DNA from 3 places in the Agrobacterium burrii genome. Region 3 is predicted to be linked to each of the others. Evidence: predicted binding sites of a transcription regulator. Region 3 holds the regulator's gene; each other region holds the start of a gene.

The links. Region 3 encodes PhoB, which activates phosphate uptake and scavenging genes when phosphate is short. Its sites were predicted from a motif close to TGTCATNNANCTGTCAT; they were not measured.
Region 1: a site for PhoB is predicted at 1,860-1,876, ahead of JZX89_RS11345 (DUF1045 domain-containing protein). Genes of this name have one in related genera too.
Region 2: a site for PhoB is predicted at 2,582-2,598, ahead of JZX89_RS15485 (LTA synthase family protein). Genes of this name have one in related genera too.

Annotation. Positions count from the first base shown of each region.
Region 1 is NZ_JAFLNA010000005.1:109,609-113,795, reverse strand. It holds gene phnE (phosphonate ABC transporter, permease protein PhnE) at 1-333, shown strand, start outside; gene phnE (phosphonate ABC transporter, permease protein PhnE) at 333-1,682, shown strand; gene JZX89_RS11345 (DUF1045 domain-containing protein) at 1,969-2,667, shown strand; gene JZX89_RS11340 (alpha-D-ribose 1-methylphosphonate 5-triphosphate diphosphatase) at 2,664-3,800, shown strand; gene phnN (phosphonate metabolism protein/1,5-bisphosphokinase (PRPP-forming) PhnN) at 3,797-4,187, shown strand, end outside.
Region 2 is NZ_JAFLNA010000008.1:17,794-21,980, reverse strand. It holds gene JZX89_RS15490 (DUF1003 domain-containing protein) at 1-467, opposite strand, end outside; gene JZX89_RS15485 (LTA synthase family protein) at 584-2,524, opposite strand; gene JZX89_RS15480 (NAD+ synthase) at 2,750-4,187, shown strand, end outside.
Region 3 is NZ_JAFLNA010000005.1:359,478-363,664, forward strand. It holds gene pstB (phosphate ABC transporter ATP-binding protein PstB) at 1-812, shown strand, start outside; gene phoU (phosphate signaling complex protein PhoU) at 911-1,636, shown strand; gene phoB (phosphate regulon transcriptional regulator PhoB) at 1,668-2,351, shown strand; gene JZX89_RS12610 (GcrA family cell cycle regulator) at 2,645-3,181, opposite strand; gene JZX89_RS12615 (aspartate aminotransferase family protein) at 3,612-4,187, shown strand, end outside.

The DNA of each region.
Region 1 (4,187 bases), 250 kb from region 3:
ATGAAGCCGGATGAAGGCCTTCGCGCGTCTGGCGCCAACTGGCTGGAGCGCGTTCGCTTCGCCATCGTGCCGCAGGTTCTGCCCAATTTCGTCTCCTACGCGCTGCTGCGCGCCGAAATCAACGTGCGCGCCTCCACCATCATCGGTGCGGTCGGCGGCGGCGGCATCGGCGAGGTGTTCCGGCTGTCGATCGGCAACGATCACGCCTCCAAGACCTATGCCATCATCATCCTGCTGCTGATCACCATCATCGCCGTCGACCAGTTTTCCAGCTGGCTGCGCCGCAGACTGATCGGCCATCAATCCTTCGAATTCGGACGGGGAGCGGCCTGATGTCCTCCAGCTTCATTCTCAACACTGCCGAGCGCGAAAGGCTGACCGCCGCGCATCCCGCGATTTTCAAACGCGGCTTCATGCAGCGTTACGGTCTGCTGGTCGGTATTCTCGCTGCCGTCATTTATCTCATCAGCTGCTTTTTCTTCTTCAACGTCGGGCCGGCTTTCATGCAGGGCCGCTGGGATCGTGCCTCAAGCTATATTCAGGACTGGTATTCCTGGCGTGCCCAGCCGCGCCTGCGCTTCGAAGACGGCAAAGTAGCGCCGCAATGGTCGAGCCGCGGGCAATATCCGGTCGACTCAAAGATCGACTGGTTGCAACCGCTGCCGGATGGCGGCTACAGCGTGATCTATGCGGGCATGGAAAACCGCCTCGACGTGACGCCGACCCGGGTGGATGTCTATGTCGACGGCAAGAACTATCCCGTCATCATCAATGGCGAGCAGGCGCGGGCGCCTGAGGAACTGCCGGAAGAAATTCAGCAGGACGGCAACAAGGTTCTCGTCCATTATGGTTTTGCCGGACAGGCGGAAATCCGCACCAGTCAGGTCTATGTACAGCGCCGTTTCCTCGGATGGGCAAACTTCCTGTTCGACACCAAGTCGGAATTCTGGGGCAAAGGCTATGGGGAACTCGCGGCTCTGGCGCTATGGGGAGAAAGGCTCGATCCCGAGCGCTCCAATATCAGCCATATGGGCGATGATTTCCTCGATAACAGCGTCTGGCAGCATGCCGATATTCTTTCCAAGCTGATGCAGACGCTGGTCATGGCCTTTGTTGGCACGCTGTTCGGCACGCTCGTTGCCCTGCCGCTCGCCTTCATCGCCGCCCGCAATATCACAGCCAACAGGGCCGCCAACTGGGGCATGAAACGCCTGTTCGACTTCCTGCGTTCGATCGACATGTTGATCTGGGCATTGTTCTTCACCCGCAGCTTCGGTCCCGGACCGATCCCCGGCATCGCCGCGATCTTCTTCACCGATACCGGAGCGCTCGGCAAGGTCTATGCCGAGGCGCTGGAGAATGTCGATGACAAGCAGCGCGAGGGCGTCAAATCGGTCGGTGCATCCCCGATTGCCGTCAATCGTTTCGGCGTGCTTCCGCAGGTCCTGCCGGTCTTCATTTCCCAGTCGCTTTATTTCTGGGAAAGCAACACCCGCTCCGCCACGATCATCGGTGCGGTGGGTGCGGGCGGTATCGGCCTGAAGCTGCTGGAAGCGATGGGTACCAATGCCGACTGGGACAAGGTTGCCTATATGGTTTTGCTCATCCTCTTCGTCGTTTTCCTGTTCGACCATATCTCCAATTCGCTGCGTTCGCGCCTGATCGGAAAAACGCAACACTAGGCCATTAAAAGGGGCGGGATTGTATGCGAAGGCCGTAACGGCTTTCCTTTCCCCGCCCCATAAAACCACCCGCCCAAAGACGGTTTTTTGTCCCTGACGCATTCACCCCGAGGTCCGGGCGCCCCAAAGGTGCGTGCGGGGGCTTAACCGCATTTCGAATGTGCTTTTTTCCATCTGCATCATCATTCTGTCACGGAAAGCGATTACCTCGCACTCCTGACCTTGCGGGAAGCGGGCGAGTCACGCCAAATAGCTTCTCATCCTTGGTTTTCCATGACACTGAAGAGTGCTTGCCGTGCGCTACGCCATCTATTTTTCTCCGGCTAAAGATCATCCGCTGACTGAAGCAGCGTCGCGCTGGCTTGGGCGCAATGCATTTTCCGGTACGCTGCATGATGACCATGACGCCTATGCGGAAACGACGGAAGAACCCCGCCGTTACGGTTTCCACGCAACCCTGAAAGCCCCTTTCGAGCTTGCCGAAAAATACAGCGAGGCCGAGCTTCTCGCCGCTGTCGAAGGTTTTGCCGCAAGCCAGTCGGCCTTCGATATTCCGCGTGTCGTCGTTGGCGCTCTCGGGCCGTTTTTCGCGCTGATTCCAGACCGGACCTACCAGCCGCTGCAGGATTTTGCCGCCGAGATCGTCGACCATTTCGACCGGTTTCGCGCGCCTCTTTCCGAGACCGATATTGCCCGCCGGCGGCCACAAATGCTGACGGAAAGCCAGCGGCAGAATCTGTCGCTCTGGGGTTATCCGCATGTCATGGACGACTTCCGTTTTCACATGACGCTGACCGGCCGTATCGACGAGGGCGACCAGCCCGCCATGCATGAGGTGCTTTCGGCGCGTTTTGCCGAATTCGTCGATCAGCCTCTCACCATTTCCGGCCTCGCTTTGTTCATTGAAGAAACGCGCGGCGCGCCCTTTACCGTTCACCGCTGGCACTCGCTTGGCCAGCAGCCAAAGAAAGATGCGAACCCATGACCGAGCACGCCCTGTCCAATGCCCGTATCGTTTTGGAAGACGATATTATTCTGGGATCCGTTCTGATCCGTGACGGCAAGATTGCTGATATCAGCGAAGGCGCCTCCAAAACCGGAGAAGATCTCGAAGGCGATTTTCTGATCCCGGGTCTGGTGGAACTGCATACCGACCATCTGGAACAACACTACTCACCGCGCCCCGGCGTGATCTGGGATAAGATCGCCGCCATTCAGGCCCATGATGCACAGGTTGCGTCATCAGGCATCACCACCGTGTTCGATTGCCTGCGGCTCGGCTCGGACGAGGATGGCGGTTTCAAAAAGGGCGAGATGCGGGAAATGGCTGATGCCATCGAAGCGGCGGCGGATCAGAACCGCCTGCGCGCCGATCACCTGTTGCATCTGCGCTGTGAGGTCGCTTCCGCCGATGTGCTGGAACATTTCGAAGACTTCGAAACCGATCCGCGCGTGCGGCTGATTTCGCTGATGGATCACTCCCCGGGTCAGCGCCAGTTCCAGTCGATGGATCAGTACATCTTCTATTATCAGAAGAAACGCGGATTGAGCGACGAGGCTTTTGCCGAGTTCGTGCGCCGGCGGCAGGCCGCATCGGCTGAATATTCCGCCAAGCACCGTGATTATCTGGCCGCCAGCTGCGCCAAGCGCGGCATCACCGTCGCAAGCCATGACGACGCCACCGAAGCACATGTGGGCGAAGCCATTGGTCACGGCGTGAAACTGGCGGAATTCCCCACCAGCGTCGAGGCTGCAAAAGCCTCGCACAGCGCCGGCATGAGTGTCTTGATGGGCGCTCCGAACATCGTTCGCGGCAAGTCCCACTCCGGCAACATCGCCGCCCGCGATCTCGCCGAAATCGGCGTGCTGGATGTCCTTTCTTCCGATTACGTGCCGTTCAGCCTGCTTTTCGCACCGTTCCTGCTCGCTGATCAGGTGGAGGCCATCACCCTGCCGGAAGCGCTCCGTATGGTCACTGTGACGCCAGCTCGGACGGTTGGTCTTCTTGATCGCGGCCGTATCGCGACGGGATTGCGGGCCGATCTGGTTCGGGTTCACCGCGAAGACGGCGTGCCCGTCACCCGCTCGGTCTGGCGTCAGGGCAAGCGCGTGGCATGACCGGCAACGGAGAAGACAGCCGGCGCGAGAAAACGCCTGGCACGATGATCGTGGTTGTCGGCCCGAGCGGGGCCGGCAAGGATACGCTGATGGACTATGCGGCAACGCAATTGTCCGGGCGGCCCGGCTTCCACTTCACCCGCCGGGTCATTACCCGCAGCGGTGATGCGGGCGGCGAAAATCACGATGCCGTTTCGATGCAGGAGTTCAACCGGCTGCAGGAAGAGGGCGCATTCGCCGTCTCCTGGCAGGCGCATGGGCTGAAATATGGCATTCCGGCTGCGGTCTATCGCCAGCTTGAGGCGGGAGACGTGGTCATCGCCAACGGCTCCCGCTCGGCCTTGCCTGAGTTCAGCTCCGCCTTTTCCCGCCTCAGGGTGGTGAACA
Region 2 (4,187 bases), on a different contig from region 3:
GCCAGCACCTTCACGTCGATCTTTTCATGCAGCGACAGCACTTCCAGTTCCGACTTCAGGTTCACCTCGTAATCCTTGGCGGCCTCGAAACGGTCGCGGGCGGCCTGGCGGTTCTGTGACATCATGATGATCGGCGCCTGAATGGCGGCCAGCATGGAGAGCAGCAGGTTGAGGAAGATGAAGGGGTAGGGATCAAAGGCGCCTGTCGTCAGCACAATGGTGTTGATGATGGCCCAGACCACCAGGAAAAAGCAGAAACTGAGGATGAAACCCCAGGAGCCGCCGATCTTGGCGATGTTGTCGGCGAACCTGTCGCCAAGGCTTGCGCCGGCGGAAAATTCCGCATTGGTGTCGCGCGAGATCAGTTTTTTCTGGTGCGACAGTTCCAGAATGCGTCGCTCCACGTCGCCGATCTCGCGGGAGGAGCGTTTGAAATGCGAAGTGATGTAGTCGGAGATGTCTGACACGGTGTGTCTCCGGTTGCTGATGAGGTGCTTGCGCTCTGTGCGAGATAAACCCGCATGGCGGCGGAATTCAAACGATTTCCACCGCCATGCGGTTCAGCCGTTCCCGCTAAAAACCATCAGACGGCCGGCGTGCCCTGGTGTAGCCAGTTGAAGCCGGGGAAGAAGCGCTCGCGGCCATATTGCTCGCCGAACATCATGTCGAATTGCAGCAGGCGATAATCGCGCACCACGTCGGGAATGGAATTCGGGGCGATCGACCAGTCGGGCAGGGCCTTGCCGTCGGTTGCCACCAGCATATGCCGGTCGATGACGGAAAAGGCCTGCTGAACCTCGCCGAGCGTTCCCGTGTAGAACGGGTCGGAGAAACCGGCGGCTTTCACCACATGATAGGGCAGAAGCGCCGGGCTGATGGTGCCGATATTCTTGCGCACCCCCTTCTTGGAGGACCAGACGACGAGCGGCGTTTCATGCTCCTTTTTCATCACTTCCAGCGGTGCGCGGCGGCTGGCCACCATGCCCGGCATATAGCCGCTTTCCACATAGGTCTGGCCGAGCGGCGGCAGGTGATCGCCGAAGAGGACGATGATGGTTTCGCGGTCGCGCTTCTTGGCCCAGCGCATCAGTTTCAGAAGCGCATCGTCAGCCTCGGCCACGCCCTGCGAATAGGTAGCCAGCGCCTGCGATGCGGAAGGCGAAAGATCGCCCTCGACGCCGATGGTATCGACAGCGTAACGGCCCGCCTCGTAGGGGCCGTGTCCCTGCAGGGTGACGGCGAAGAGGAACAGCGGGTTGCGCGCGCCGTCGGCCGCCGCCATGATTTCGTCCATCAATGCATCGTCGGAGGCGAAGTTGCCGCGCTTTTCCATGGGCGGCAAAGTTTCTTCCGAGCGGAATTCCTCGAAGCCGAAATTTTTGTAGACCTCCTTGCGGTTCCAGAACCATTCCTGAAACGGGTGCATGGCGATGGCGGAATAACCTTCGCCGCGGAAGAAGCTGGCGAGCGAAGGCACCGGGCGGCGGATATATTGCTGGTACGGAATGCTGCCATAGGGGAGGAAGGCGTTGGAAAAGCCGGTCAGCGCCTCGAATTCCACATTCGCCGTCATGCCGCCGAACTCAGGTGAAAAGACGTTGCCGGATTGTTTGGCGCGGATGATCGGCATCGGATCGGCCGAGAGCTTCACGTTTTCAAGGCGGGTCGGATCCCACAGCGATTCGCTCATCAGCATGATGACATCAGGGTAATCGCCCTTGTTGGCGGCGAAGGCGGCTGGCTCCGAGGTTAGATCGGCGATGCTGTTTTCACTATATCCCTGCGGTGCCGAGACATTGGCCATGGGAATGTTGAAGGCGAAGGCCATCAGGAAGCCGTTATGGCGGTAGTTTTCCTGCTGATCCCACATCATGGGTATGATGTTGAGGCGATCACGCAGCCATGAATAATGCGAATAGTCCATCAGCGAGGCAAGGCCGGCAAGAAGCGGCAGCGCCAGTGTGAGCCCCCCAGCGCGTTCACGCCAGCTCAGTGACGGGGAATGGCGGCGCGCCAGCAGCCAGAGCGTCACGAGAGCCGTAATGGCTGCGCAGATGCCGAGGCCGACCAGCACTGCCGTCAGCGGTTGCGCCTTCAGCATGGTTGGCAGAAGCTCGAAAATCTGGCGGCCGAACAGCAGGTCGGAGGGATAAAGCGGATCGGAGAGATAGGTCTGTTTCTGCGCCGAAATCAGGCCCGTGAGAGCGCAGAGCGGCGCAACGGCGATGAGGGACAGGTAACGCCGGCCAAGGATCGCATCCAGCGCTACGAGCACGGTGAGCACAGCGGCGATGGTGGTCATGCCCGGACGGGCCGACGAGGTGAGGAAAGCACCGACATCATGGAGCGAACCGCGGGCGATCCACTCCAGCGCAACGACCAGCACGATGGATGCGACCGTCAGATTGGCAAGCGTATAGGCCGTGCCAGAAAGCTTCGAAAGGCTCCTTGTCCATGCAGGCGAAAAGACGAAACCAGCCTTTTCGGAAGCCGTTGTTTTTGGCGCCGAATCTCTCAAACTCATACTCCGGTATTTCAGGCAGCCGCCCAATCCGGGGAGGTGAATCGGGCGTCGCAAAAGTGTCATGTAACTGTCACATAAGCGCGATGAACGCGACATGAACTTTGGCGAAACTGGCGGGCAGGGCGATAACCTTAGCGTGAGCGTTATTCCGTTAGGTAAGGGCAGGGTGCTGCCGCATGCAATTGCCGCGTTGCGGAGCGGACACGGGCGCGGTATTGAAATGGCATGAGCGACAGACACGATATCCAGAACCATCTCCGGATTGCCGTCGGGCAGTTCAATCCGATCGTTGGCGACGTGGCGGGCAATCTCGCCAGGGCGCGTGAGGCAAGGGCCGATGCGGCAACGCAGGGCGCCGATCTCCTGCTTTTGACCGAGCTGTTCATTTCAGGCTATCCGCCTGAGGATCTGGTGCTGAAGCCGGCTTTCCTGAAGGCCTGCCTGAGGGCGGTGGAAGAACTGGCGGCCGAAACCGCCGATGGCGGACCGGGTGTCGTTATCGGTTTCCCGCGCCAGGGCGAGACAGGTCGGCACAATTCGGTGGCGCTGCTGGATGGCGGCAAGATCGTTGCGCTGCGCGACAAGATCGACCTGCCGAATTACGGCGAGTTCGACGAGAAGCGTGTTTTCGCCGAGGGTTCGATTTCCGGTCCGTATAATTTCCGCGGGGTCCGGATCGGCATTCCGATCTGCGAGGAAATCTGGAACGAGATGGGCGTGTGCGAGACGCTGGCCGAAAGCGGGGCGGAAATCCTGCTGGTGCCGAACGGTTCGCCCTATTATCGCGGCAAGCTGGATGTGCGCCATCAGGTGGCACTGAAACAGGTGATCGAGAGCGGTCTGCCGCTGGTTTTCGCCAACCAGCTGGGTGGGCAGGACGAGCTGGTATTCGATGGCGCAAGTTTCGGCTTCAATGCCGACAAGACGCTTGCTTTCCAGATGAGCCAGTTCGAGGCCACACTTGCCGTCACCGACTGGAAACGCACGGCGGAAGGCTGGCATTGCGAAAGCGGACCATTCTCGAAAATACCAGAGGGCGAGGAGGCGGATTACCGCGCCTGCATGCTGGGCTTTCGCGACTACGTGAACAAGAACGGTTTCAAGAGCGTGGTTCTCGGCCTTTCCGGCGGCATCGATTCGGCGATTTGCGCCGCCCTTGCCGTCGATGCGCTGGGCGAGGAGCGGGTGCGCTGCATCATGCTGCCCTACCGTTATACATCGGAAGAATCGCTGAAGGACGCCGCCGATTGCGCGAAAGCGCTGGGCTGCCGTTACGACATCGTGCCGATCGTTGAGCCGGTGGAAGGTTTCCTCTCGGCACTGTCAGATCTCTTCGAAGGTACGGAAGAGGGCATTACCGAAGAAAACCTGCAGAGCCGCACGCGCGGCACCATTTTGATGGCCGTGTCCAACAAGTTCGGCTCGATGGTGGTGACAACAGGCAACAAGTCGGAAATGTCGGTGGGTTATGCCACCCTCTACGGCGACATGAATGGCGGTTTCAACCCCATCAAGGACCTCTACAAGATGCAGGTCTACGCCATTTCCGCCTGGCGCAACACCCATGTGCCGCCGGGTGCGCTTGGCCCTTCCGGCGAGGTCATTCCCGCCAATATCATCGCCAAAGCGCCGTCCGCCGAATTACGCCCCAACCAGACCGACC
Region 3 (4,187 bases):
ACATGTTGTCGGAAGCAGCAGTTGAAAAGGCGCTGGACAAGAAAATGAATGAAGTTACATACAAGATGATCGGCAAGGACGTTTCGGTTTTTTACGGCGAAAAGCGCGCGCTTTACGACGTTAACCTCAATGTCCGCGAGAACACGGTGACTGCGCTCATCGGTCCGTCCGGTTGCGGTAAATCCACCTTCCTGCGCACCTTGAATCGCATGAACGACACGATCGATGGCTGCCGGGTCACCGGCAAGATCACCCTCGACACCGACGATATCTACGACCAGGCGATCGACGTCGTGGAATTGCGTGCCCGCGTCGGCATGGTGTTCCAGAAGCCGAACCCGTTCCCGAAGACGATTTACGAGAACATCTCCTACGGTCCGCGCATCCACGGTCTTGCCCGCAACAAGGCGGATATGGACCAGATCGTCGAACAGAGCCTGCAGAAGGCTGGTTTGTGGAATGAGGTCAAGGACCGACTGCATGAATCCGGCACCGGCCTTTCCGGTGGTCAGCAGCAGCGTCTGTGTATTGCGCGCGCGGTTGCCGTCAGCCCGGAAGTTATCCTGATGGATGAGCCCTGCTCGGCGCTCGATCCGATCGCAACCGCCAAGGTCGAGGAACTGATCCACGAACTGCGCGCCAACTATACGATCGTTATCGTCACGCACTCCATGCAGCAGGCAGCACGTGTTTCCCAGCGGACCGCCATGTTCCACCTTGGTCATCTTGTCGAAGAAAACGAAACGGACAAGATGTTCACCAATCCGGACGACCAGCGCACGCAGGACTACATCATGGGCCGCTTCGGCTGATTTCCGGCCGGCGCTTTATCGAAACCGAACAAGACTGGTGCCTTTGCCGTGCCCCGCTGGCGTGTACGTGCATGAAGGCCAAGCCGGAGGATTAGACCATGACACAGACAACGACCCATTCGCATATTCTGTCCGCTTATGACGACGAATTGAAGTTCCTGACCCGCCGCATCGCCGAAATGGGCGGTCTGGCCGAGCAGATGTGCGCGGATGCCGTGCGCGCACTGGTCAATTCCGACGCTGCGCTGGCGCAGAAGGTTATTTCCGACGACGCGATCCTCGATCATTCCGAGCGCGAGATCGGCGACAAGGCCATCGTCACCATCGCCAGACGGCAGCCTGTCGCGGCCGATCTTCGCGAAATCATCGGCACGCTGCGTATTGCCGGCGATCTCGAGCGCGTCGGCGACCTTGGCAAGAACACTGCCAAGCGCGTTATCGCGGTTGCCGGCACCGGCGTGCCACGCAAGCTTGCCCGCGGTCTCGAACATCTGTCGGAACTGGCGCTGGTGCAGCTCAAGGAAGTACTTGACGTCTATTCCACGCGTTCCGCCGAGAAGGCCAACGCCATCCGCGAGCGTGACGAGGAAATCGACGCCATGTACACGTCGCTCTTCCGTGAGCTTCTGACTTACATGATGGAAGATCCGCGCAACATCACCACCTGCACGCACCTCTTGTTCTGCGCCAAGAACATTGAGCGTATCGGCGATCATGCGACGAATATCGCTGAGACAATTTATTACATGGCCACCGGCAGCCAGCCGGAGGGCGAGCGTCCGAAGGACGATAGTTCCAACACACTCGGTTCTGTGACCGAATAACAGACAAGCAGAAGCTTGCGGAGTTCAGCATATGGTGCCCAAGATTGCAGTTGTGGAAGACGAGGAAGCGTTGAGCGTCCTCCTTCGTTACAATCTCGAGGCTGAGGGATATGACGTCGACACGATACCCCGTGGCGACGAGGCGGAAATCAGGCTGCAGGAGCGTATTCCGGATCTTCTCATCCTGGACTGGATGTTGCCCGGCGTTTCCGGCATCGAGCTGTGCCGGCGCCTGAGAATGCGGCCCGAAACCGAACGCCTGCCCATCATCATGCTGACAGCGCGCGGTGAAGAAAGCGAGCGGGTGCGCGGTCTTGCCACCGGCGCCGACGATTATGTCGTCAAGCCGTTTTCGACGCCGGAACTTATGGCCCGGGTCAAAGCGATGCTGCGTCGCGCCCGTCCCGAGGTTCTTTCATCGGTGCTGAAATGCGGCGATATCGAACTGGATCGCGAAACCCATCGTGTTCACCGCAAAAGCCGCGAAGTCCGTCTTGGGCCGACGGAATTCCGCCTGCTGGAATTCCTAATGACATCTCCGGGTCGGGTGTTCTCCCGCTCGCAGTTGCTGGACGGCGTCTGGGGTCATGATATCTATGTCGATGAGCGCACCGTTGACGTTCACGTCGGACGCCTGCGCAAGGCGCTTAATTTTTCTCACATGCAGGATGTCATCCGCACCGTCCGCGGTGCCGGGTATTCGATGGAAGCTTGAGCGAAGCCGGGTTTGCAGCTTCAGTGAGCACAAAATCCGACCAAAAATCAAAAAGGCCCGACACCATTCCGGTTTCGGGCCTTTCGGTTTTGAACATTCCCTAAAAATGAAACTCCATCCGTTGAACGGCCAATCGACGGCCCGCGGGTATCCGGATTGTGTGGCAAGACACGGCGGTGATGGCGGAAACGGTCAGGCATGCCACTGGCGTATTTCCCAACCGGCCTGATTTTGTCAAAAAAAACGGGCCAGAAGGCCCGTAGTTTTTGAGTGCTGAATGCGTGCCGCAACACTCAAGCCTTACGGCGCTCACTGACCGGCTGATAAGCGAGCTTCGCATGGAACTTGCAATAGGGCGAGGATTCCAGCGCCTCGCAACCGCAGAAGTGGAAGTCATCCTTCAACGGGTCGCCGACCGGCCACTTGCAGGTGCGCTCCGTCAGTTCCGTCAGCGTCAGGCGACGGGAAATCGGCGTAACGACATTTCTGGAAGAAGGAACGTAGTCGAGAACTTCGGCGGTCTCGATGCCGATTTCTTCGTGCAGCGCTGTTGCCGCGTTCGAACGGGTGAGAATTCGGGCCGGCGCCGCATTGACGCGGCCCGCGAAATTTGTCGCGCGCGGGGCAGGTGCTGCTGTGCGCTTGGGCGCGGAGCGTGCCGAAGTGACCGGTCCGCCAGCCTTGACGCGTCCCGGCAGATTGAGACGGTGGACCTTGCCAATCACGGCATTACGGCTGACGCCGCCCAGCTGTGCTGCTATCTGGCTGGCGCTAAGTCCTTCGGCCCACAATTTCTTGAGTTTCTCGACCCGCTCGTCTGTCCAGTTCATGCCGCTTCTCCGCTTGTCGCGTATATTTCGGCAGAATCCATCTCCGTCTCGCGGGTGTGCCGCAAGCGTGGTTCCTACCGGATTTTAGGTGACTAGTTCCGCCGCAATGCAGTCTAGTAATTAGCGATTAACCTAGTGCCAGCCCGACTCCGTGGCAAGAGTCGCGGGAATCATCTGGAATCGATTTTCCGGTTTTCCCCAACTTGCTGGGGTGTTGAGTCAGAAAGGCAACACCTTGGGGCTCTCCCGCGGCTGCCTACTAGTGCTTGAGAAGCCCGGGAAACGCGGACTTTTGTTGACATCGGCAAACGAACTGACAATAGTGCCCCTGCCGCCGCGAGGCGGCATTTTTGATTTTCAGGCGAGGGATAACCCCGCGAGCCTATTGACAACCTTATGACAGCGCATCCGCGCAAGGAGTGATACAGCCATGGCCGAAGCCGGCGCGCCATTGTTTGATACGTTTTCAAGAGCCCCCCTGCGCTTCGAGCGCGGTGAAGGCGTCTGGCTGTTCACGGAGAGTGGCGAACGATATCTGGATTTTGCAGCCGGTGTTGCGGTCAATTCGCTGGGCCACGCCCATCCGCACCTCGTGGAAGCAATCAAGACGCAGGCCGAGAAGGTCTGGCACGTCTCGAACCTCTATGAAGTGCCGGGGCAGGAAAAGCTCGCCAAGCGGCTGACGGAGGCAACCTTCGCAGACAAGGTGTTCTTCACCAATTCCGGTGCTGAAGCGCTGGAATGCGCCATTAAGACGGCGCGCCGTTATCATTATTCAAAGGGTCATCCGGAAAAGTTCCGCATCGTCACCTTCGAAGGCGCCTTCCATGGCCGCACGCTGGCGACGATCGCTGCCGGCGGTCAGCAGAAATATCTCGAAGGTTTTGGCCCCAAGGTCGAAGGTTTCGATCAGGTTCCTTTCGCCGATATCGATGCCTTGAAGGCCGCCATCACGACTGAGACGGCAGCGCTTTTGATCGAGCCTATTCAGGGCGAGGGTGGTATT